DNA from 3 places in the Parageobacillus sp. VR-IP genome. Region 1 is predicted to be linked to each of the others. Evidence: predicted binding sites of a transcription regulator. Region 1 holds the regulator's gene; each other region holds the start of a gene.
The links. The regulator LexA, encoded in region 1, represses DNA repair genes until DNA is damaged. The targets are predictions, from matches to a motif close to CGAACATATGTTCG.
Positions count from the first base shown of each region.

Region 2: HT574_RS06590 (DUF4046 domain-containing protein) is a predicted target of LexA. The motif match lies at 3,180-3,193, and genes of this name have one in related genera.
Region 3: addB (helicase-exonuclease AddAB subunit AddB) is a predicted target of LexA. The motif match lies at 4,298-4,311, and genes of this name have one in related genera.

Region 1 covers NZ_JABVYQ010000001.1:711,850-718,863, forward strand. The annotation lists gene hflX (GTPase HflX) at 1-654, shown strand, start outside; gene HT574_RS03725 (methionine gamma-lyase family protein) at 668-1,936, shown strand; gene HT574_RS03730 (MerR family transcriptional regulator) at 2,012-2,413, shown strand; gene glnA (type I glutamate--ammonia ligase) at 2,459-3,793, shown strand; gene lexA (transcriptional repressor LexA) at 3,886-4,509, opposite strand; gene yneA (cell division suppressor protein YneA) at 4,661-4,966, shown strand; gene HT574_RS03750 (YneB family resolvase-like protein) at 4,989-5,648, shown strand; gene HT574_RS03755 (DUF896 domain-containing protein) at 5,822-6,052, shown strand; gene tkt (transketolase) at 6,187-7,014, shown strand, end outside.
Region 2 covers NZ_JABVYQ010000002.1:212,158-219,171, reverse strand. The annotation lists gene HT574_RS06620 (DUF6470 family protein) at 1-165, shown strand, start outside; gene fliW (flagellar assembly protein FliW) at 183-617, shown strand; gene csrA (carbon storage regulator CsrA) at 638-871, shown strand; gene HT574_RS06605 (hypothetical protein) at 896-1,087, shown strand; gene HT574_RS06600 (flagellin N-terminal helical domain-containing protein) at 1,077-2,246, shown strand; gene HT574_RS06595 (flagellin) at 2,595-2,708, shown strand; gene HT574_RS06590 (DUF4046 domain-containing protein) at 3,226-4,833, shown strand; gene HT574_RS19830 (hypothetical protein) at 4,948-5,106, shown strand; gene flaG (flagellar protein FlaG) at 5,326-5,685, shown strand; gene HT574_RS06575 (flagellar hook-associated protein 2) at 5,701-7,014, shown strand, end outside.
Region 3 covers NZ_JABVYQ010000001.1:136,561-143,574, reverse strand. The annotation lists gene addA (helicase-exonuclease AddAB subunit AddA) at 1-758, opposite strand, end outside; gene addB (helicase-exonuclease AddAB subunit AddB) at 760-4,260, opposite strand; gene lepB (signal peptidase I) at 4,556-5,119, opposite strand; gene HT574_RS00845 (TVP38/TMEM64 family protein) at 5,116-5,739, opposite strand; gene HT574_RS00840 (competence protein ComK) at 5,924-6,466, opposite strand; gene HT574_RS00835 (hypothetical protein) at 6,614-6,820, opposite strand; gene aceA (isocitrate lyase) at 6,941-7,014, opposite strand, start outside.

The sequences.
Region 1 (7,014 bases):
TCTCTTGTCGGTTATACGAATGCAGGAAAATCAACGTTGTTTAATCGTTTGACCGCTGCCGATTCGTTCGAAGAAAATTTATTGTTTGCCACCCTTGATCCGCTGACGCGCAGGCTCATTCTTCCGAGCGGCTATACGGTGCTCTTAACCGATACGGTCGGTTTTATTCAAGATTTGCCGACGACGTTAGTCGCGGCGTTTCGTTCGACGCTGGAAGAAGTAAAAGAAGCGGATCTAATTTTGCATATCGTTGATTCCTCCAACCCGGATTATTATCATCATGAACAGACGGTTTACAATCTGCTCGATGAGCTTGGTGTGGCGTCTATTCCTATTGTGACTATTTATAATAAGCAGGATATCCGCCATCCTCATTTTGTGCCAAGCACGGAAACGGAAGCGATGATGGTGAGCGCATTTTGCGCCGATGATATTCGGCGCCTGCGGCAGTTTATCGAAGAGATGGTCAAGAAACAGATGGTCGGCTATTACGTATCGATCCCGGATGATGAAGGAAAATTGCTGGCTCAGTTGAAATCAGAAACGATTTTGCACGAATTGCACTATAATGAAGAAAGCGGCATGTATGAATGCAAAGGGTATGTCATGCCAAAACATCCGCTATACGGACAGTTGCGTCAATTTCAAAAATAGAAAGGGTCATCGTATGTTTACACAGCTGCGACATGGAGAAAAAATTGCTGCACTAGTAAAAGAAGTGGAAGCGCAAATTGCTCCGATTCATCAAAAAATTGACGAACGCATTGATGTGAATCAATATCGCGTGTTAGACAGCTTTCGCCGCCATCAGGTCAGCGACAGCCATTTTATTCCGTCTACCGGATATGGTTATGATGACATCGGCCGCGATACACTGGGGCAAATTTATGCCGATGTATTCGGCGGCGAAGCAGGCATTGTCCGCCCGCAAATCATCTCTGGGACGCATGCGATTACAATCGCATTATTTGGCATTTTGCGTCCGGGAGATGAGTTATTGTACATTACTGGAAACCCATATGATACGCTCGAAGAAATCACCGGCATCCGCGGCAGCGGCAGCGGCTCGCTAAAAGAATTTCAGATCAGTTACCAAAGCGTGCCGCTCACCCCGGAAGGGAAGGTGGATTTCGCTGCCGTCAAAGCGGCCATCCATGAGCGGACAAAAATGATCGGCATTCAGCGTTCAAGAGGCTATGCGACAAGACCATCCTTTACGATTGAAGAAATTCGCGAAATGATTTCTTTTGTCAAAACCGTGAAGCCCGATGTCGTCGTTTTCGTTGACAATTGCTACGGAGAATTTGTCGAAGAAAAAGAACCGTGCCATGTCGGCGCCGATTTAATCGCCGGCTCTCTCATTAAAAATCCCGGCGGGGGGCTTGCGAAAACAGGTGGTTATATTGTCGGGAAAAAACAATATGTAGAGGCCTGTTCGTACCGCATGACTTCACCGGGGATCGGTGCGGAGGCGGGACCGGCGTTATATAGCCTGCATGAAATGTATCAAGGCTTTTTCCTAGCGCCGCATATCGTCGGCCAGGCGCTAAAAGGGGCGGTTTTCACGGCTGCGATGTTAGAACGGATCGGTCTAAACACGGATCCTTCCTGGGATGCGGAGCGCACCGATTTAGTGCAATCTGTCCAGTTTGACGATCCAGAGCAAATGATCGCTTTTTGCCAGGCGATTCAATTTTCCTCTCCGGTTAATGCCCACTTCACCCCGTACCCAAGCTATATGCCTGGCTACGAGGATGATGTGATTATGGCAGCAGGAACCTTTGTCCAAGGAGCGAGCATTGAATTAACGGCGGACGGGCCGATCCGCCCGCCGTATGTGGCTTACGTACAAGGAGGATTAACATATTCCCATGTAAAAATCGCGATTTGTTCGGCGATTGACCAATTAATCGAAAAGCAATTAATTCGTTTGTAAGGAAATCTAACATTTTGTTGACACATTTTCTGACAGGTTGTAAAATGAAACTATCATAAGCGAGGAGGAATTGGCATGAATAGCAACATCCGTCGTTCCATGCCATTGTTTCCGATTGGGATTGTGATGCAATTGACCGAATTGTCCGCCCGCCAAATCCGTTATTATGAAGAGCATGGCCTCGTTTCTCCAGCACGAACCGAGGGAAACCGCCGCTTGTTTTCCCTCAACGATATCGATCGCCTTCTTGAAATCAAAGATTTGATTGATCAAGGAGTTAACTTGGCCGGCATTAAGCAAATTTTTGCGTCGCGGCAGGCCGATCGCAAAGAGCAGCCAGAAAAAGTGGAAAAAGTCGTGAAACAGAAGCTATCGGACGAGGAGCTGCGCGAAATTTTACGAACGGAGCTGCTGCAGGCGGGACGTTTCCAACGTGCATCACTTCGCCAAGGAGATCTCGCTCGCTTCTTTCATTAATGATCGTTGTCAGTAAAAAATTGGGAGCCGGGGAGGAGTTTCAAAATGGCAAAATATACAAGAGAAGACATTATGCGCATTGTCAAGGAAGAAAACGTCAAGTATATCCGCCTGCAATTTACCGATATTCTTGGCACGATTAAAAATGTCGAAATTCCAATCAGCCAGCTAGAGAAAGCGCTAGACAATAAAATGATGTTCGATGGTTCTTCGATTGAAGGATTTGTCCGCATCGAAGAATCGGATATGTATTTATACCCTGATTTGGATACGTTTGTCATTTTCCCGTGGACGGCGGAAAAAGGAAAAGTAGCCCGCTTTATTTGCGACATTTATAATGCAGACGGCACACCGTTTGAAGGATGTCCGCGCTATAACTTAAAGCGGGTGTTAAAAGAAATGGAAGCGCTCGGCTTTACTTCGTTCAACCTGGGCGCAGAGCCGGAGTTTTTCCTATTTAAATTAGATGAAAATGGGCGCCCTACGTTGGAATTAAATGACCAAGGCGGCTATTTCGATTTAGCGCCGACGGACTTAGGGGAAAACTGCCGGCGCGATATCGTGCTTGAACTTGAGGAAATGGGATTTGAAATTGAAGCTTCCCACCATGAAGTGGCGCCTGGCCAGCATGAAATTGATTTCAAATACGCCCATGCGGTGAAAGCGTGCGACGACATTCAAACATTTAAGCTTGTTGTCAAAACGATCGCCCGTAAACACGGCCTTCACGCCACATTTATGCCAAAACCGATCTTCGGCATTAACGGGTCTGGGATGCATTGCAATCTATCCTTGTTTAGAAATAATGAAAATGCGTTCTTTGATCCAAATGCGGATTTGCAATTAAGCGAAACAGCGCTGCAATTTATTGCCGGCGTGCTGAAACACGCACCAAGCTTTACGGCGGTAACGAACCCGACTGTCAACTCCTACAAACGTCTCGTTCCTGGCTATGAAGCGCCATGTTATGTAGCCTGGTCCGCCCGCAACCGCAGCCCGCTCATCCGCATTCCAGCTTCACGCGGCATGAGCACGCGCATTGAGGTGCGCAGCGTCGACCCGGCAGCCAATCCGTATTTGGCGATGGCCGTATTATTGGCAGCGGGCTTAGATGGAATCAAAAACAAGCTGACTCCACCGGCTCCGGTCGATCGCAACATTTACGTCATGACGAAAGAAGAGCGCTTAGAAGAAGGAATCGTCGACCTGCCAGCGACATTGGCGGAAGCGCTCGAAAACTTAAAGTCGGATGAAGTCATTGTACAAGCGCTCGGAAAACATTTATTCGAACATTTCGTCGAAGCGAAAGAAATCGAATGGGATATGTTCCGCACCGCGGTCCATCAGTGGGAACGCGATCAATATATGGAACTGTATTAAAAACGAAGAGGCTGTCTCATGAGGATGAGACAGCCTTTTTATCATGTGTTCAAGCAGAGAACTCTCCATCTGGCTTCGTTTTCTATTCTATTTCAATGAATAATGCGATAGACGCCGATCACTTTGCCGAGAATGGTGCAATTGCGGACGATAATTGGCTCTAAATTCGAATTTTCCGGCTGCAGGCGAATATGGTCTTTTTCTTTAAAAAAGCGCTTGACGGTTGCCTCATTATCCTCAGTCATCGCCACGACGATATCCCCATTATCGGCGGAAGACTGCTGGCGCACAATCACGTAGTCGCCATCCAAAATCCCAGCCTCAATCATGCTGTCGCCCATCACTTCAAGCATAAAAACTTGATCTTCCGAGGAAACGAGCCGTTTTGGCAGCGGAAAATAATCTTCGATGTTTTCAACCGCGGTAATTGGCTGTCCGGCCGTCACTTTTCCGATCATAGGCACGGAGACGACATCTTCTTTTTCCTTCGACGCGGTGAAATCGGCATCCAATATTTCAATCGCGCGCGGTTTCGTTGGGTCGCGGCGAATGTATCCTTTGCTTTCGAGCCGCGCTAGATGCCCATGGACGGTAGAGCTCGAAGCAAGCCCGACCGCTTCGCCAATTTCCCGGACGGAAGGAGGATATCCTTTTGTTTTTACCTCTTTTTTAATGAAATCTAAAATTTGCTGCTGCCGTTTTGATAGTTTCGTCATCCTATACACCTCTTGCCACATCATTTGCTTACATTATAACACGGCGATAGGGAAAAAACAAACATAAGTTCGAGATTTATATTGACACAAACAAATGTTCTTTATTATAATGAGGACAAATACGAACAAACATTCTCAAGGGGTGGGAAATATGAAGCGGATGATGGTGCATTATCTCCTCTTTTCTTCGATGCTGTTTATGGTGGTTGGAGCGCTGTTTTACGCAAACAAACCGGTGGAAAAAGATCAATATATGGAAATCACCGTTGCTTCTGGAGACACGCTTTGGAAACTGGCGAAAGAATATGAAGATCAACATCGGCTTTCCACCGAGGAATTCATCAACTGGGTTGTCGACGTTAACCACCTATCCGGCCAGCGGATTATTGCCGGTGAAAAAATTGTCATTCCTGTGTTAAAATCAGAGGAAGATAGACAGCTGGCTGTCAACCAATAATATGAAAAGAGGATGGTATCGCATGAAAGCGATTATTTACTGCCGCGTCAGCACCGAAAAAGAAGAGCAGGAAACGTCGCTCGAACGGCAGAAGGAAGAGCTTGAACAGCTTGCGAAGAAGCACGGCTTTGAAGTAGCGAAAGTGATTATGGAGCAGGCGAGCGGCTATGAAGTGGACAGAGAAGGCGTGTTTGAGCTGTTTTCAGCATTAAAAGAACAAGAGATTGATGCTCTTTTAGTTCAAGATGAAACAAGGCTGGGGCGCGGCCATGCGCGAATAGCCCTGCTTCATTGCATCCAAAAAGAAGGGGTAAAAATATATACCATCGCCCATAACGGTGAAATGCAGCTGTCGGAAGCGGATGAGATGGTGCTGAACATTATTAGCATTGTTGAAGAATATCAACGGAAAATACATAATTTAAAAATTAAGCGCGGGATGAAGCGGGCGGTGGAGCGAGGCTACCGTCCCGAACGAAATTTAAAACATATGGGAGAAAACGCTGGACGGGAACGAATAGATCTTCCTGTCGAAGAAATCGTCCGCTTGCGCCACAGCGGTTTGACGTTTGCCGAAATCGCCGCCACGTTGCGCGGCTTTGGCTATCACGTATCAAAAGCGACCGTCCATCGCCGCTATCGGGAATATGTCGATGAGCATGCTTCGCCGCATAAAAGATAGCTTTGCCCTGTTGTGGGCGGAACGGTATACGCGGCTATTACCTCTTTCATTTTGCCATATAGTGCAGGCGCCTTTTACAGCTTGCGGACGAAAAAGCAGGACCGTTGCAATTTTTCTTTTTGTCCTATAAGATGGGAGCGTAACAACAATAGGAAACGTAGGTGGAGGCAGTCATGTTATCGAAACAAAAAATCGCGCGAATTAATGAATTGGCGAAAAAGGCAAAAACGGCTGGTTTGACGGCAGACGAAGCGTTGGAACAGCAGCAGCTTCGCCAAGAATATATTCAGGTGTTTCGTGAAACGATGGTTCATATGCTTCATTCGGTCACGGTCATCGACCCTAACGGCAATGATGTCACGCCGAAAAAGTTAAAAGAAAGCCAAAAGAAGCGGATGAATTAATATTGTTGGAAAAAGAAAGCATGCTATAAAAAGATGCTTTCTTTTTCTGTTTTATGCGCCACTTAATATTGTACATCTGGAGCAATTTTCTATATGATAGAATTGAAACTATGTTGATGAAAGGATGGAAAGATATGCCGCATACGATCGAGGAACTAGCGATTACAACGATCCGTACTTTGTCCATCGACGCGATCGAAAAGGCAAAATCCGGGCATCCGGGAATGCCGATGGGTGCCGCCCCGATGGCGTATACGCTGTGGACGAAATTTATGAATCATAATCCGAGCAACCCGAAATGGTTTAACCGCGACCGTTTTGTTTTATCGGCGGGCCATGGCTCGATGCTGCTATACAGCTTGCTTCATTTAAGCGGTTACGACGTTTCTATGGAAGATATTCAACAATTCCGCCAATGGGGCAGTAAAACGCCGGGACATCCGGAATACGGACATACGCCGGGAGTGGAGGCAACGACTGGTCCGCTTGGCCAAGGGATTGCGATGGCCGTTGGCATGGCGATGGCGGAGCGTCATTTGGCAGCTACATATAACCGCGAAGGTTTTGAAATTGTTAACCACTACACATATGCAATTTGCGGCGACGGCGATCTAATGGAAGGGGTCGCTTCCGAAGCAGCGTCATTAGCGGGACATTTAAAACTTGGCCGCTTGATTGTTCTGTACGATTCGAACGATATTTCGCTTGATGGTGAATTACGTCTTTCCTTCTCCGAAAATGTACAGCAGCGCTTTCAAGCATATGGCTGGCAATATTTGCGCGTCGAAGACGGCAATGATATCGAAGAAATTGCAAAAGCGCTGGAAGAAGCGAGAGCAGATACAACCCGTCCGACGCTGATTGAAGTGAAAACGACGATCGGTTACGGCGCGCCAAATAAAGCAGGAACTTCCAATGTGCACGGCGCACCGCTTGGAGCCGAAGAGGCAAAACTGACAAAA
Region 2 (7,014 bases), on a different contig from region 1:
ATAGATGTAAAAGTCCATCAACCGATTATTCGCGCCAAAATAAACAAGCCGATGATTCACTATACGCCGGGAAAAGTGACGATAGATCTTGCGCAGCGCAATTCTTTAAAAATCGATTTCGTCAACTTACGGTTTGTTGGTACTAATTTTGAAATTTCCATTTAGTAAAAAGGTGTGAAACGATGAAACTTCGTACAAAATATCATGGTGAAATTGAAATTAATGAAAAGGATATTTTTCATTTCGAGTGCGGTATTCCAGGTTTTTTAGACGAAAAACAATTCGTTTTATTGCCGCTTGAGGATACCCCGTTTGTTATTTTACAATCGGTTAAAACGCCAGCACTCGGATTTGCGATGATTGATCCGTTAGGGTATTTTCCGGATTACGATATCGAACTTGATGAACAAACGGTAACGCAGCTCGAACTTTCTTCAGAAAAAGAAGTGGCAGTATATGTCATTCTCACGGTTGCTGACCCGTTTGACAACACGACTGCCAATTTGCAAGCGCCGATTGTGCTGAACTATGAAAAGAAGCTCGGCAAACAAGTAATTTTAACGAATACACCGTATAAAACGAAACATCGGCTATTCCCTGAAAAAAAGATGAAGTGAAATAAAGGAGGCGGGAGCAGATGCTTGTGTTAACACGCAAACTGAAAGAAGCGATTCAAATCGGCGATGACATCGAAATCACTGTTCTCGCCATCCAAGGAGATCAAGTGAAGCTTGGTATCAACGCGCCGAAACATGTTGAAGTTCATCGGAAAGAAATCTATCTCGCCATCCAAAAAGAAAATAGCGAAGCGTCTCTCGTCTCCAAAGATTTATTACAAAAATTAAATGAACAAATAAAACGATCCCTCTAAATGGCATTAGGGGGATTTTTACTTTTGTTCAAAAATGACCGATTTTTTATAAAAAAAGTCTATAAAAGTATTAAACAAGGAAAACTTGCTGACGATAATAAAAGTGAAAGCAGGATAGAGACGAAGGCGGCCGACTTTCTATCTATCTGCGAATCTATCATTCCACAAGGACGTGGAATAAAAAAATTTCAAGGAGGAAAAGAAGATGAGAATTAACCACAACATTGCCGCATTGAATACGTACCGTCAGTTGACGATCGGTCAAAGCGCAGCAGCGAAAAACATGGAAAAACTATCTTCTGGTCTTCGCATTAACCGCGCTGGTGATGATGCGGCGGGTCTTGCCATCTCTGAAAAAATGCGCGGGCAAATTCGTGGGTTAGAGCAAGCGTCACGCAATGCACAGGACGGAATCTCACTCCTCCAGACAGCAGAAGGGGCTTTAAACGAAGTTCACTCTATCCTTCAACGTATGCGTGAGTTAGCCGTTCAAGCAGCAAACGATACAAATACTACTACTGATCGTGGGGAAATTCAAAAAGAGATTAACCAATTAACATCGGAAATTAACCGTATTGGGAATACTACAGAGTTTAACACTCAAAAATTACTTGATGGAACAAAAGCTGGTTCACCTGCTGCAGCTGCAAAGGTAACTGGAAGTGCAGTTACTCTTGGGGCAGGTACGAATTTTAGCAGTGCAAACTTAGTATTTACTGTAGATATTGGCACCACTACTAAAACTGTTACATTAAACCAGGACTATGATGGTACAACTAAGACAATGGCTGACTTAGTTAATGATTTACAGACAGCCTTAGGTCCAGGTGTAACTGTCACTAACAATAGTGGCAAAATCGAAATCACTGCTACTAACACTACTGATTCAATTACAATAAATGCTGCAACTTCTGGTAACTTATCAGCGATTGGTTTAACAGCTGGAACAACAAACCCGACTCCAGCAACCGATGGGTTAACATTCCAAATTGGTGCAAATGGTGGTCAAAGCATTGGGATAAATATTAGTGATATGCGTGCAACGTCTACTTTGTTAAAAGTAGCAACTGCTACAGGAACAACTGTAACTGCTTCATCAGGTAAAGTAGCTACTTATACAACAGCTACTGATGTTACTGATGGAACTACAAGCACTGGACAGTTTAAGGCTCTAGATGTTTCTACTAATGCTAACGCTACAGCTGCAATCGATGTTATTGATGATGCAATCAAAAATGTATCAGCTGAGCGTTCTAAGCTTGGTGCATACCAAAACCGTTTAGAGCACACAATCAATAACTTAGGTACAGCTGCAGAAAACTTAACAGCCGCTGAGTCTCGCATCCGTGACGTTGATTATGCCTTAGCTGCCTAAGCAGCGACAGGCAGAGTCGTCCTAGCTGGAAACGGCTAGGAGCATCACCGGGTGAATTGCTGGAAACCCCTTAGAGCCTTTGACGCCACAACGTAGCTGGAAACGGCAGGCGTGATGGCTTGAAAAGTCAAAGGATTGGGCAACCAGCAGCCAAGCTCCTGTCCCGAAAGGGTGGAGAAGGTTCAACGACTAGGACATACCACCTAAGGCGAAACGCTATGGTGATGAAGTCCGTAGGGTGAAGAGGATTTTCCATCGTCCTCGTTCATCCGAAGCGCCCGGCCCCTAACAGGTAAAGCTGAGGGTGAAGATGTAGTCTTGTCCCGTACCGAAAGGGCGGGTGGCACGATGGCCAAAGAAATGATGGAGTTTACGAAAAACAACATCTTGGCGCAAGCCGCACAAGCGATGTTGGCTCAATCAAACCAACTGCCGCAGGCTGTGTTGCAGCTGCTTCGGTAATCCGGTTCGCAGGGCGTCTTAGCTGGAAACGGCTAAGAGAATCACTGGGTGAATTGCTGGGAAGCCCTAAAACTTTCCTTGCCACAACGTAGCTGGAAACGGCAGGTGTGACGGCTGGAAAAAAGAAAGATGCAACAATGGGCAACCAGCAGCCAAGCTCCTGTCCCGAAAGGGTGGAGAAGGTTCAACGACTAGGACATACCACCTAAGGCGAAACGCTATGGTGATGAAGTCCGTAGGGGAGGCAAGATAGCCGAACCGAAGCGCCCAGCCCTTCGCCAGCGGCAAGCTGGAAAGGTGAAGATGTAGTCTACACAACGTTCGAAAGACGTTGAGGCATGGCAAGCCAACCAACAACCACAAGGAGTATTGCAATTGCTTCGTTAAAACGAGAAAACATACCGAGGGACATTTGGATTCCTCGGTATTTCTTTTGTTAGGATGATAAGACAAAAAATTTTAAAATTATATAGAACGTATGTTTGTATATATGCTATAATCGTAAGGGGTGATTCAAGTGACGGATACAAATGAATATCGGACAATTCCTTGTTACGAATTGGAGCAATTCCCGATTGTAGGTGTGTACAAAGAATTGCTAGCTGGAAAGAGAAAGGCGCTTCCGGCAGGGACATGGGAAAAGGACGAAAATGTCATTATCTTGGTACGCTATGTGCTAGAAGTACAACTTGGTTTATCAAGGGAACAAATTCCGAAGATAAATAAAAAGATTATTGGAGAACAAAAACTTTGGGGAGTTTTGAATCGGTTTAAATCTCCCCGTCGGCTCATTAAGTTTGTTTACCCTAACCAATATAATGAATTCGACTTCTACCGTGTCCCAGTTGATTATTGGCGTAATGTTGAAAATATACGTAAACGTTTGGAGTGGTATTTGGATAAAGAGGGAATCAAGATTGAGGAGATCCCTCAAAAAGTAAATCGATATGTGCTTGTCGAATGGGGATTTTCCAATCCTTTAAAGCGGTACGGTTATTCTCCATTTCGCCTTATGAACGCCCTATACCCCGGCCGTTTTAAAGAAACGGATTTTAAAAAAATTCCTCAAGGTTATGCAACAAACCGCGAATTTTTGAGAGAGCAGTTTATGGACATGCTTCGTCAAGAAAAGATTCGGTTCGAAGACGTGCCGAAGAAAGTGACGCAACAAATGCTTTTGCAATATCGTTTTAGTGCAGCGTTAAAACATCACCGCGGATCTCCTTCAGCGTTCATCCAGTATCTTTTCCCCAACCAATTTTCACTCGATGATTTTCACACAAAACCAAATGGCTATTGGAAAGATATCGACAATGTAAAACGGGCAATTATGGATTTGATTGACAGGGAGAAAATAGCCGAACAGGATGTCCCGCGTTTTATGACGAAACAGCGGCTGATGGAGGAAGGGTTGACTGGTCTGTTGCATGAATATCACGGTTCGCCGATTGAGATTATAGAGGCGGTGTTTCCGGGTAAGTATGATGTGACAGAGTTTCAGCGTGTGCCAAACCAACATTGGCATTCGCCGCAAAACCGGGTGCAGGCGCTGCGGACGTTTTGTGCTAAGCGGGGGATCGGCCGTGAGGAGTTGCCGCGGTTAAACCGGGCGTATTTTCGCAAGCATTTCCCGCGGTTTATCAGCATGGTCGATCGCCATTACGACAGCAAATTTTACCGTTGGATTATGGAATCCTACCCGGAATACACATTTTCCCCCGAGGAGTTTCGCTTACTTGTAGGCGTGGACGGGCAATTGTGCGATTCAAAAGAAGAACTAGAAATCCATAACTTTTTGATTCGCGCGGTCGTTGATGGGAAAGTGGAAAGAGAAGGATGTCGTTTTGTGAACCACGAATATGACGAAGTATACATCCCTGACTGGGTGATCGAACAAAACGGCAGAAAGTGGATTGCCGAATATTTCGGACTATATGGTTCGACGCGTTACAAGTGGTATGCGGAGAAGGCGGGCCGAAAAATGCAGTTTTACCATTCGCTCGCCGATTACACGTTGATTGTGATCATGCCTGATGATTTTCGTGAAAAAGGGTTTCGCAAAATTGTATCCCTTTTGATTAGTAATGGGGTGCAGCTTAATGTTCATTGTTCTCATTGTTACTAAAGGAGAGGAACTTTTAGGGTTAAAACTGTCATCGTTTAAATTAAAGATGTTGTTTTTTATATGTGTGTAAGGTGATTAGCGATAAAATAAATAAAAAGAAATGGAGACCAACAAATGAAATGGTCAGAGAGACGTAAGCAATATCCGAATCAATTTGTTTTGGTAGAGGCTGTTTCGGCTTATTCGCAAAATGACAAACGTATCATTGAGGAAATGACAGTGATCAATCGGTATCATAGTGCGTCCGATGCATGGAATGGTTATAAGCAGTAGCATAAAACTTTTCCGGAGAAGGAATTATATATTTTTCACACAAGCAAGAAGCAAATAGAGGTAGAAGAACAATATTTTATAAGGATTCCGGGGAGAGTATGAATATATTGTACACAAGAAATAATCCCCTGTTCTTTTATTTTCCCCTCCCCCTTCACAACTCCCCATCTCCATCCGATATAAACAATAGATAGTGTTCATGCAAAGGAGCGGGCGTTTATGTCGGTGGAACGGGTTTCTTCACATTCTCTATCTTATTTCTATGAACGTATTCGCAATGAAAAGGAAACCAGTGTGATAGAGTCGCAAAAGCACAACCATGCGAGCGCTTCAGAAACTCCGCAGCAAGACCTCCCGAAAGAAAAACTGGAAGAAGTCGTGAAAGGCTTAAACGAATTCCTGCAGCCAAGCCATACGTCCATTAAGTTTGAGCTGCATGACGAGCTGAAGGAGTATTACGTGCAAATTGTCGATGAGCGGACACATGAAGTGATTCGCGAAATTCCGCCGAAAAAGCTGTTGGATATGTACGCGGCAATGATGGAATTTGTCGGCTTAATTGTTGATAAAAAAATTTAATGGTGGTGAGTGAAAATGGCAAGTACGATGCGCATTGGCGGACTGGCGAGCGGGATGGATATCGATCAGATCGTTAAGGACTTAATGAAAGTGGAACGGATGCCGCTGGATAAGTTAAAGCAAAAGAAACAAATATTAGAATGGCAGCGCGATGATTACCGCGAGATGAACAAATTACTGCAAGATCTTGATACGCTTGTTTTCGATGGAATCTATCGTCAAAGCACTTTTATGAAAAAAACGGTGACGAGTTCGGACGAAAGTGTAGTGACCGCTGTTGCGACGAGTGTGACAGCGAACCAAACCGTCGAAATTGGAAATATTACTCAGTTGGCGTCGGCGGCACGTTGGACGTCAGCAACGATTACTACGACTAGCGGCAGCGTCGATCCAAACGCAAAGTTACAAGATGTAACGTTTACGACTGGTGGCGGAAATTTTCAATTTACCAGTCCTATTACGTTAACATTAAATGTGACAAAGCCGGGAAGCACGACAGCGGAAACGGTAGACATTTCGATTGATCCGCAAAATGACAGTTTAAATTCCATTATTACAAAGCTGAATCAAAACACGAATCTAGGAGTCAGCGTGTTTTATGATGAGTTTACGAAAAAAATGGTCATGACGAAAAATGAGACAGGAAGCGGGGCGTCTATTGAAGTCGTATCTGGCGGCGACCTGCTTAAGGAGCTTGGTTTTGCGATCGATAGCGGCACCAACATGCTTCAGCAAGACCCTGGTTCAGGGACAAACGCAAAATTTACAATTAACGGGCTAGAGACAGAACGTACGACGAACACGTTTACGATCAACGGCATGACGTATACGTTAAAAAACGTCAAGCCAACGGGAACGGTAACGATTTCTACCGCAACAGATACGGATTCGATTTTCAATGCCATTAAAGCATTCGTCGACAAATACAACGAAACCATCGACAAAATCAACGCCGAGCTGAAAGAAGAACGCTACCGCGATTATCCGCCACTTACAGACGAACAAAAAGAAGCAATGACGGAAAAGCAAATTGAGCTTTGGGAAGAAAAGGCGCGAAGCGGGATGCTGCGCGGCGATTCGATTTTGTCAAGCGGTTTAAGCAAGATGCGGATGGACCTTTATACAAAAGTAGAGGGCTCTAATATTACGAGCGGTTTTTCCCAGCTTGCCGAAATCGGCATTACCACTTCGTCTAACTACCTGGATAGCGGCAAACTCATTATTGACGAAACGAAGCTTCGCGAGAAAATCCAAGAAAATCCGGACGCGGTTTACCGCTTATTTAATAATGATAGCACCAATTACTCCGAAAAAGGCATTGCCCGCCGC
Region 3 (7,014 bases), 580 kb from region 1:
CCTCCCGGCAAGTTCGTCAAATGAAGCGCCCTTGTAATAAACCGTTTTGCCGCAGACAGCTCCATCGTTACGTATTTTTTCAAATAGCAATAATATGGAAGCTCTGCCACCGATGCATTTTCCTCGATGTCATACATGGCGGCCAACTGATCGAGCCATTGCTGCGGTTCTGGATGCGAGCGGGAAAATTCATAGATTGCTAAAATCATCTCCTGCAGTTCGGCATCGCTCCGGTCCCCTGTATAGCGGTCTACCACATCGAAAAACAGCTCATTATCGGTCTTGCCGTACTCCTCCTCGAGCAGCTCTTCCATCACTTCCTCTTTCAGCAATTCGATTTCTGTATCATCGGCGATGCGAAATACAGGATCCAAGTCAATGAAATAATAATATTTACGAATCACATCCAAACAGAAAGAGTGGATCGTCGAAATCGAAGCGCGGTTTAATAAGCTGAGCTGCCGCCGCAAATGGAGCGAGTTTGGCTGCTTCTCCAGCTCACGTTCAAGCGCTTCAGCAATTCTTGCTTTCATTTCTGCCGCCGCCGCGTTCGTAAATGTAACAACAAGCAGCCGGTCTACATCGATAGGATCTTCTTCCGCCGTTATTTTTTGGATAATCCGTTCAACAAGCACAGCGGTCTTTCCGGATCCCGCCGCTGCCGCGACAAGAATGTCCTGTCCGTCGACGGCAATCGCTTTCCACTGTTCATCGGTCCAACGGCTTTCTGCCGGCTTCGGGCGAAACGTGACGTTCATTTCAGTCCTTCCCTTCCGATAATTTTTTCATGATCGCCTGATTGTCCTGCGGCGTTAACAGCCGGTAACGATTGCCTAGGAATGATTCGTCAAACTGGCAAACCGGCTTAAACGGGCAGAATTCGCAAGGAGTTTGTTCCTTTAGCTTGTACGGAGCGATATCAACGGCTCCGTCCACAATTTGTATGCCAATCATTTGGAACAGCTGGCGAATATGCTGGCGCAGATAGGCGAAATCTGTTTCACTGACAACAGAAGATTTCGAATGAATCGCACCTTTTTTTGTAATTTGAGCGGGAACGACGAGCGACCATTTGCCTTCTTCGATGTGCATATCCATCAAGCGGATGGCCTCCGCGTCTTCTAGCAGCAGACCTCGCATTTTAAACTGCTCGAGCAGCTTTTTCTCGATTTCTTTTTCATCTTGCAGGAATTGATTGCTTTTTATCATCGGATTGTGCACATGGAAATAAAGGATGCCGGCAGGGAAAGCTTCTTGGCCGACCAGCTGTTCGGCATACGTCAGCACAATATCCAAGTACGTAAGCATCTGCAAGGCGAGACCATAGTATACTTCCGTTAAATCTAGCGTTTTGGCGCTAGATTTATAGTCAATTACGCGCAATAAAACCCCTCTTGAACTCTCCGCTTTATCGACGCGGTCAATTCGTCCGACCAGTTCCATCACGGTGCCATCGGGAAGACGGAACGATAGTGGCGGAAGCACGCCGTTAGGGCCGAACTCCAGCTCCAAACCGACCGGCACAAAGCCGCTTGCCCGTGCGTGCTCGCTTAGCACATGCGCCGTTCTGGCGATGACGTTTTGCAGTTTCCGCTTCATATAGTAGTAGCGATTCGAGCTGAATAATACCTTTTGCTGAATGAGTGGTGCGACCTGTTCCACCGCTTCGATGGACAGCCGCTCGCATTGCTGTTTGGATAAATGGCGCCAATCGGTGTTTGCTTCACGCAGGCGGTCGGATATCATTTTCAGCGCAGAATGGAACAGCTGGCCGATGTCCGGAGCTTCAAGCCGGAAGACGGTTCGCTCCTTTAGGCGTAAACCGTGAGAAGCAAAATGGGAAAACGGGCATTTTTGAAATTGTTCCATGCGCGATACGCTAGCTTGGATTTTTTTTCCATACAGCCGCTTGCTGATTTCTTTTTTCAACGGCGCTGTTTCATTTGTATAAAATAGCCCGGAGATTGCTTTTTGCACCTGTTTTTTCCAATTTGAGTCGCTGATGAAAAAGTTGTATACATCCCACCATAGCGGGTCAATGGAATAATTGCGCTTCCATGCCTGAAGCTGTGCGACGAGATAAGTTTGCGTCGCGCGTGGTGCGGTCACAAACGATGCTTGTTCCGCAGGCGCTGCATCGAGCGGATCGTTTCCGCATACACGCTTTTGCAAATACGGAAATAAATCAGCCAGATGCTTGATGACGATCGAAGGCGGCAGTGCTTTTCCTTCTTCATTGGCAAGCGGATAAGTGACATATAGGCGTTCGCTTGGGCACGTTAATGCCAAATAGATGAAAAAAGGTTCATAAAATAATTGCTCTCTCCCTCCCGGAGCTACTCGCGCGCCCAGCTCGTGCAATAGCTGCCGCTCCGCCTCGGCGATCAACCCGTCTTCTTTTGCTTTGGCCGGAATCACCCCGTCATTGACTCCGATCACAAATGCACATTTTATATCGATGAGGCGTGAACGATCCAGCTGCGCGATAATCACTTGATCCATTGCCGGCGGGACAAGCGCAAATTCAAGACGGTCGAGACCCGTTTCAATAATGTTCGCAAACTCCGTAACAGGGAGCGTTTCATCCCCTAGCATTTCCACGTACTGGTTGAGCAAATCGATCACCGCGTTCCATACTTGTTCATGATGTCTTGCTTCGACGAGTTTTCCCTGCTCTTGTGCCGCCTTGCTCATGTTCTCCAGCTTTTTAGGAATTTGCAATTCTTCTAAAAATAGATAAACCGCTTCGCAAAGGCCTCGTCCGTCTTTTGCCCGGCGCATGCGGCGCTCGAGCCGCAGAAGCGGAGATGCCACCATCTCGCGCCATTGATTCAGCTTTTCTTCATATTGCTTCTCTTCGTCCGTCTGCGGAATCGCCAGCCCTTCTAATGCCTGATAGCGACGGTATGTCCAACGTTCGCCGTTCGTCCATTTGTCCCCTTTCACGCCGTACGCGAGCACGTAATTTTCCAGCTTGTCCATCGCTTCGCGCAGCGCGGCTACATCTTCGCCAACCGGAAACAGCAAATCGGTCTTAATCGCGCGGAACACTGCTTCATAACGCCACCGCGACGTCACAATTTCCATGCTTGCCCGTAGCAATTCAATGAGCGGGTGATGGCGCATCGGCTCTTTTTCGTCCATAAAATATGGAATATGAAAATCGGAAAAAATCGTTTTGATGAAATCGCGATATGCTTCCGTATTGCGGACGATGACGGCGATATCACGATAGCAGTAGCCTTTGTCGCGGACAAGATGAACGATTTCCCGCGCGATCGCCTCGATTTCTGCCCGGCGGTTTGCCGCTTCATACACGCAAATCGCATCGCTCTTTTCCGAATAGACAACGGCGGGGCGATCATGATAATGTGCTTCAAGGTGGACGATCGCCGCTTCCTGGTGGCGCCTATTTTCGCCCAGCACGACCGGATCTTCGATCGCAACCCCATTTAACAGCGCTATTTCGCGAATGTCATGGTATGTTTTTGCCGTTAAATAAAAGAGATGCAATTCGTTTGGCAGCCGTTCGTCATAAGGCGCATCCACCGTCAACGAAACGGTGACGCGACGGCAATGAATCAACAGCTGCTCAAGCACCATATACTCCTGCGGGGTAAATTGATGAAAGCCGTCCACATAAATCTCGGCGTCGCGCAAGTAGCGCGATTGCGGAATTTTTTCCGCAAGCAGCCGCAAATAGTCTTCCGAATCGATATAGTGATTGGCTAAACTTTTTTCCAGTTCCTCATAAATCATCGATATATCATTTAACTTATCCGCCAGCACTTTTTCAACGGGTTTTTTTCGATGTTCCTCCAACTCTTGTGCGTGTTGGCGGAGCTGCTGTGGGGTAAGGCAATACCGTTTACACTCCGTAATCATGTCATAAAGCTGTTGAATAAAACCGGTTTTATCAACCGCACGCCCAAATAATTGCAGTTGCTGCTTGCGATGTTCCACAATTTTGCGGATCATCATCTGCATGCCAACATCGTTAATATGATATCGATTCATTCCACCCGTTTCCTGCAAGACCCGCCACGCCAGCCGTGTAAAACTAAATACTTGTGCGCGGATCATTCCGCCAATTCCAGGTGTATGTATCAACGCGTATTCGGATTGAAACGTCATTTGTTCCGGGACAAGATAAATAATCGGTTTTCCTTTCGGCTCTTCTTGTAATTTGCGGCGAATCTCATTTAAGCATGTTGCCGTTTTTCCGCTTCCTGATCTTCCTAGCAGAAATCGAAGCGACATGGATATCACCTTCATTTTCCATTATTTCCTTCATTTTAGCACATATGTTCGTGTTTTGGAAGAAAAAAGCGCGCTTCCCTTTCCATTCCTACGTAACCAGTGTAAAAGGAAAGCACTGCTATCGCAACACGTTTTATTTTCCATCGGCGAAAGAAAAAAGGTATCCACGCGCAATTCGCATCGCTGAATACCTTTTTTTAGTCCTTTTGAAAATGATATTGCAAACGGCATGCATGACGAGACAACCTGCCAAACATTCCATTCATTGACGATTTTTATGTTCCCCGCTTTTTCATTAAAACTGGACTGCGAACTGCCGCACAGGCCAGTAGCGCAAATCTACTTTCCCTACTACCTGACTGATTTTCACGAATCCAAAATGGCGGCTGTCCCAGCTGCTTAGCCGGTTATCACCAAGGACAAAAATGTATCCTTCCGGCACCCTTTTTTTCCCTGTCAGTTCCTCTAACGTAAAATCTCCTGTCAGCTTTCCGTCAATCAATTTTTGCTTATATGGCTGCAAATAGGGTTCATTGACTTTTCTTCCATTAACGTACAGCACATCGTTTTTATATGCGATTTGATCGCCGGGAAGCCCGATGACGCGTTTGACGTAATCTTCTTTTTTATTGGCATGAAAAACAATGACATCAAACCGCTGAATATGCCCGATATGATAACTTAGCTTGTTGACGATGAGCAAATTTCCTTCCTGTAATGTCGGCATCATCGATTTTCCTTCCACCATATAATTGGTGAAGCAAAAAAGCCGAATGAAAATCACTGCAAGCACCCCGGCAAAAAGAGCCAGCTTGCGCCACCATCTTCCGTTTTTCTTCATTTTCCCATCACTTGTCATTCTGCGCCTCCCTCATTGCTCTGTTTCTCAGTAAGCGAAAATCTCGCTTCCACCCTTTTTCCCGTGTACCATAACAATATAATAACAACTGCAATCGCGATCGTGCGCAACGGTTGCTTCACAAGCGCCACAATGTCATAACCGATAAAACTAATGGTAAAAATCATAACCATTTTCCCTAATAATACCGCTAAAACAAACTGCTGCCGGCTGATCCGTGACAATCCCGCGACAATGTTTACCACCGCTGATGGAGTGAAGGGAAAACAATATAACAAAAACACGGGGCCAAAACCATGTCTTTCAATCCAATACATAAACTGTCTAACTTTCCGGTGGCGGCTGACAAAACGAAAAAAGCGTTTCTGTCCGATTTTTCGCGTCAGCCAAAAAACGAGAATTGAACCGAGGCAGGCACCAATCCAAGAAATCAAAAATCCCTTCCATAAGCCAAATGCAGCCGCATTAGCCATCACAAATACAAACATTGGCAAGATGGGAAAAAATGATTCCAACAATGTTGCCACAATTCCTGGAAGCATTCCAAAAGAGCGGTATTGTTCCAGAACCAATAGTACGTTTTCGAGAGTAAACCATTGTTTTATTGTTTCGATGTCCATGTATACTCCCCATTCAAATTCCTTATGTTTATATATTTATTTTACACACTTCTACGGGGAATTTGAACTAATCTTTACAATGCTAATGATTGAAATATTTTCATTATTAGAGATGCGGCACGTTCATGGCTTTCTGTTTCAAGTGCGGGAAAAGCCGATTGATGTAATATCGTTTAGCGAGGATTCATTGCTGCTGCCAGTCTTTCGATCGATTCATGCGAAATACATATTGCAATTTACGCTCCCTTGCTTCCATCCGCTCCGAGAGCTTCGTTCTAAGCTGAGCTGTTCGGTACAGTTGATTGACAAAAGAATGATAGGAAACATCCAGTAAAATACTTTTTTCATTTGTAAAATAAACGATTGTCTGATCATTTTTGGTAGGTTCATATTTATATACGTGAATGTGTGACAGCCATACACAGCGGGAATCACTTGGGGAAATTGTCGGGAAAACGTAAATTTCGTTGAGCGGTTCAATGGCGATTGGAGCTTTATGGGTAATGCCGATAACGGCTCTCGTTCCCTCTTTTCGGCCGCGAAAACTAGCTCCATAATAGTCGCAGCTTCGTTTAATAATATCGATCGGTCTCATTTTCACGATACACTCTCCGTCTTCCTCAATCACTTTCGCATAGGAATCGCCGTGAAAGTGATGGGGCAAGACCGCCATCGTGTAGCGGCTGATAATAAATTTATCGAGGACGACAAATTCATTTACCTTCATTCTATTTTCTCTCCTCTCTTATTGGGACATTGTATCTAATTCTATCATACCATTAATAGTTATATTTTTCTATATTTTCAAAAAACATTAAATCATTTTTTACCATAAAACACACAGAAAACCCATAACAAAAGTCATGGGTTTTGTTCAAGAATTATGAAACACTTGATGAACCTCTTTTGCCGCTAAGTATTCATTCGCCTGTTCGAGCGCCGTATGCTCGCCGACCGAATCTCCCGCATATGCTTCCTCGTTCATAAACGCCGGCTGAAAATGGAAATCTGTGCTCATGCGGAACTCCGAATGCAACGCCGGTTCGAACGGCATTTCTCTTTTCCCCTGTCCTTTTTCCATATGATCGCCTCCTATGCTTAGGATGCGTTATTTTTCCCAAATGATACAATCCTATAAAAGGAAAAAGGGCACGCTTATGTGAAGCATGCCCTTCTTTATATAAAACTCCCCCATTTCCCCTTATGCCGTCGTAAATTGCTCTTCTTCCGTCGAACCTTTTAGCGCAATCGTCGATGATTGACCGCCAGAAATCA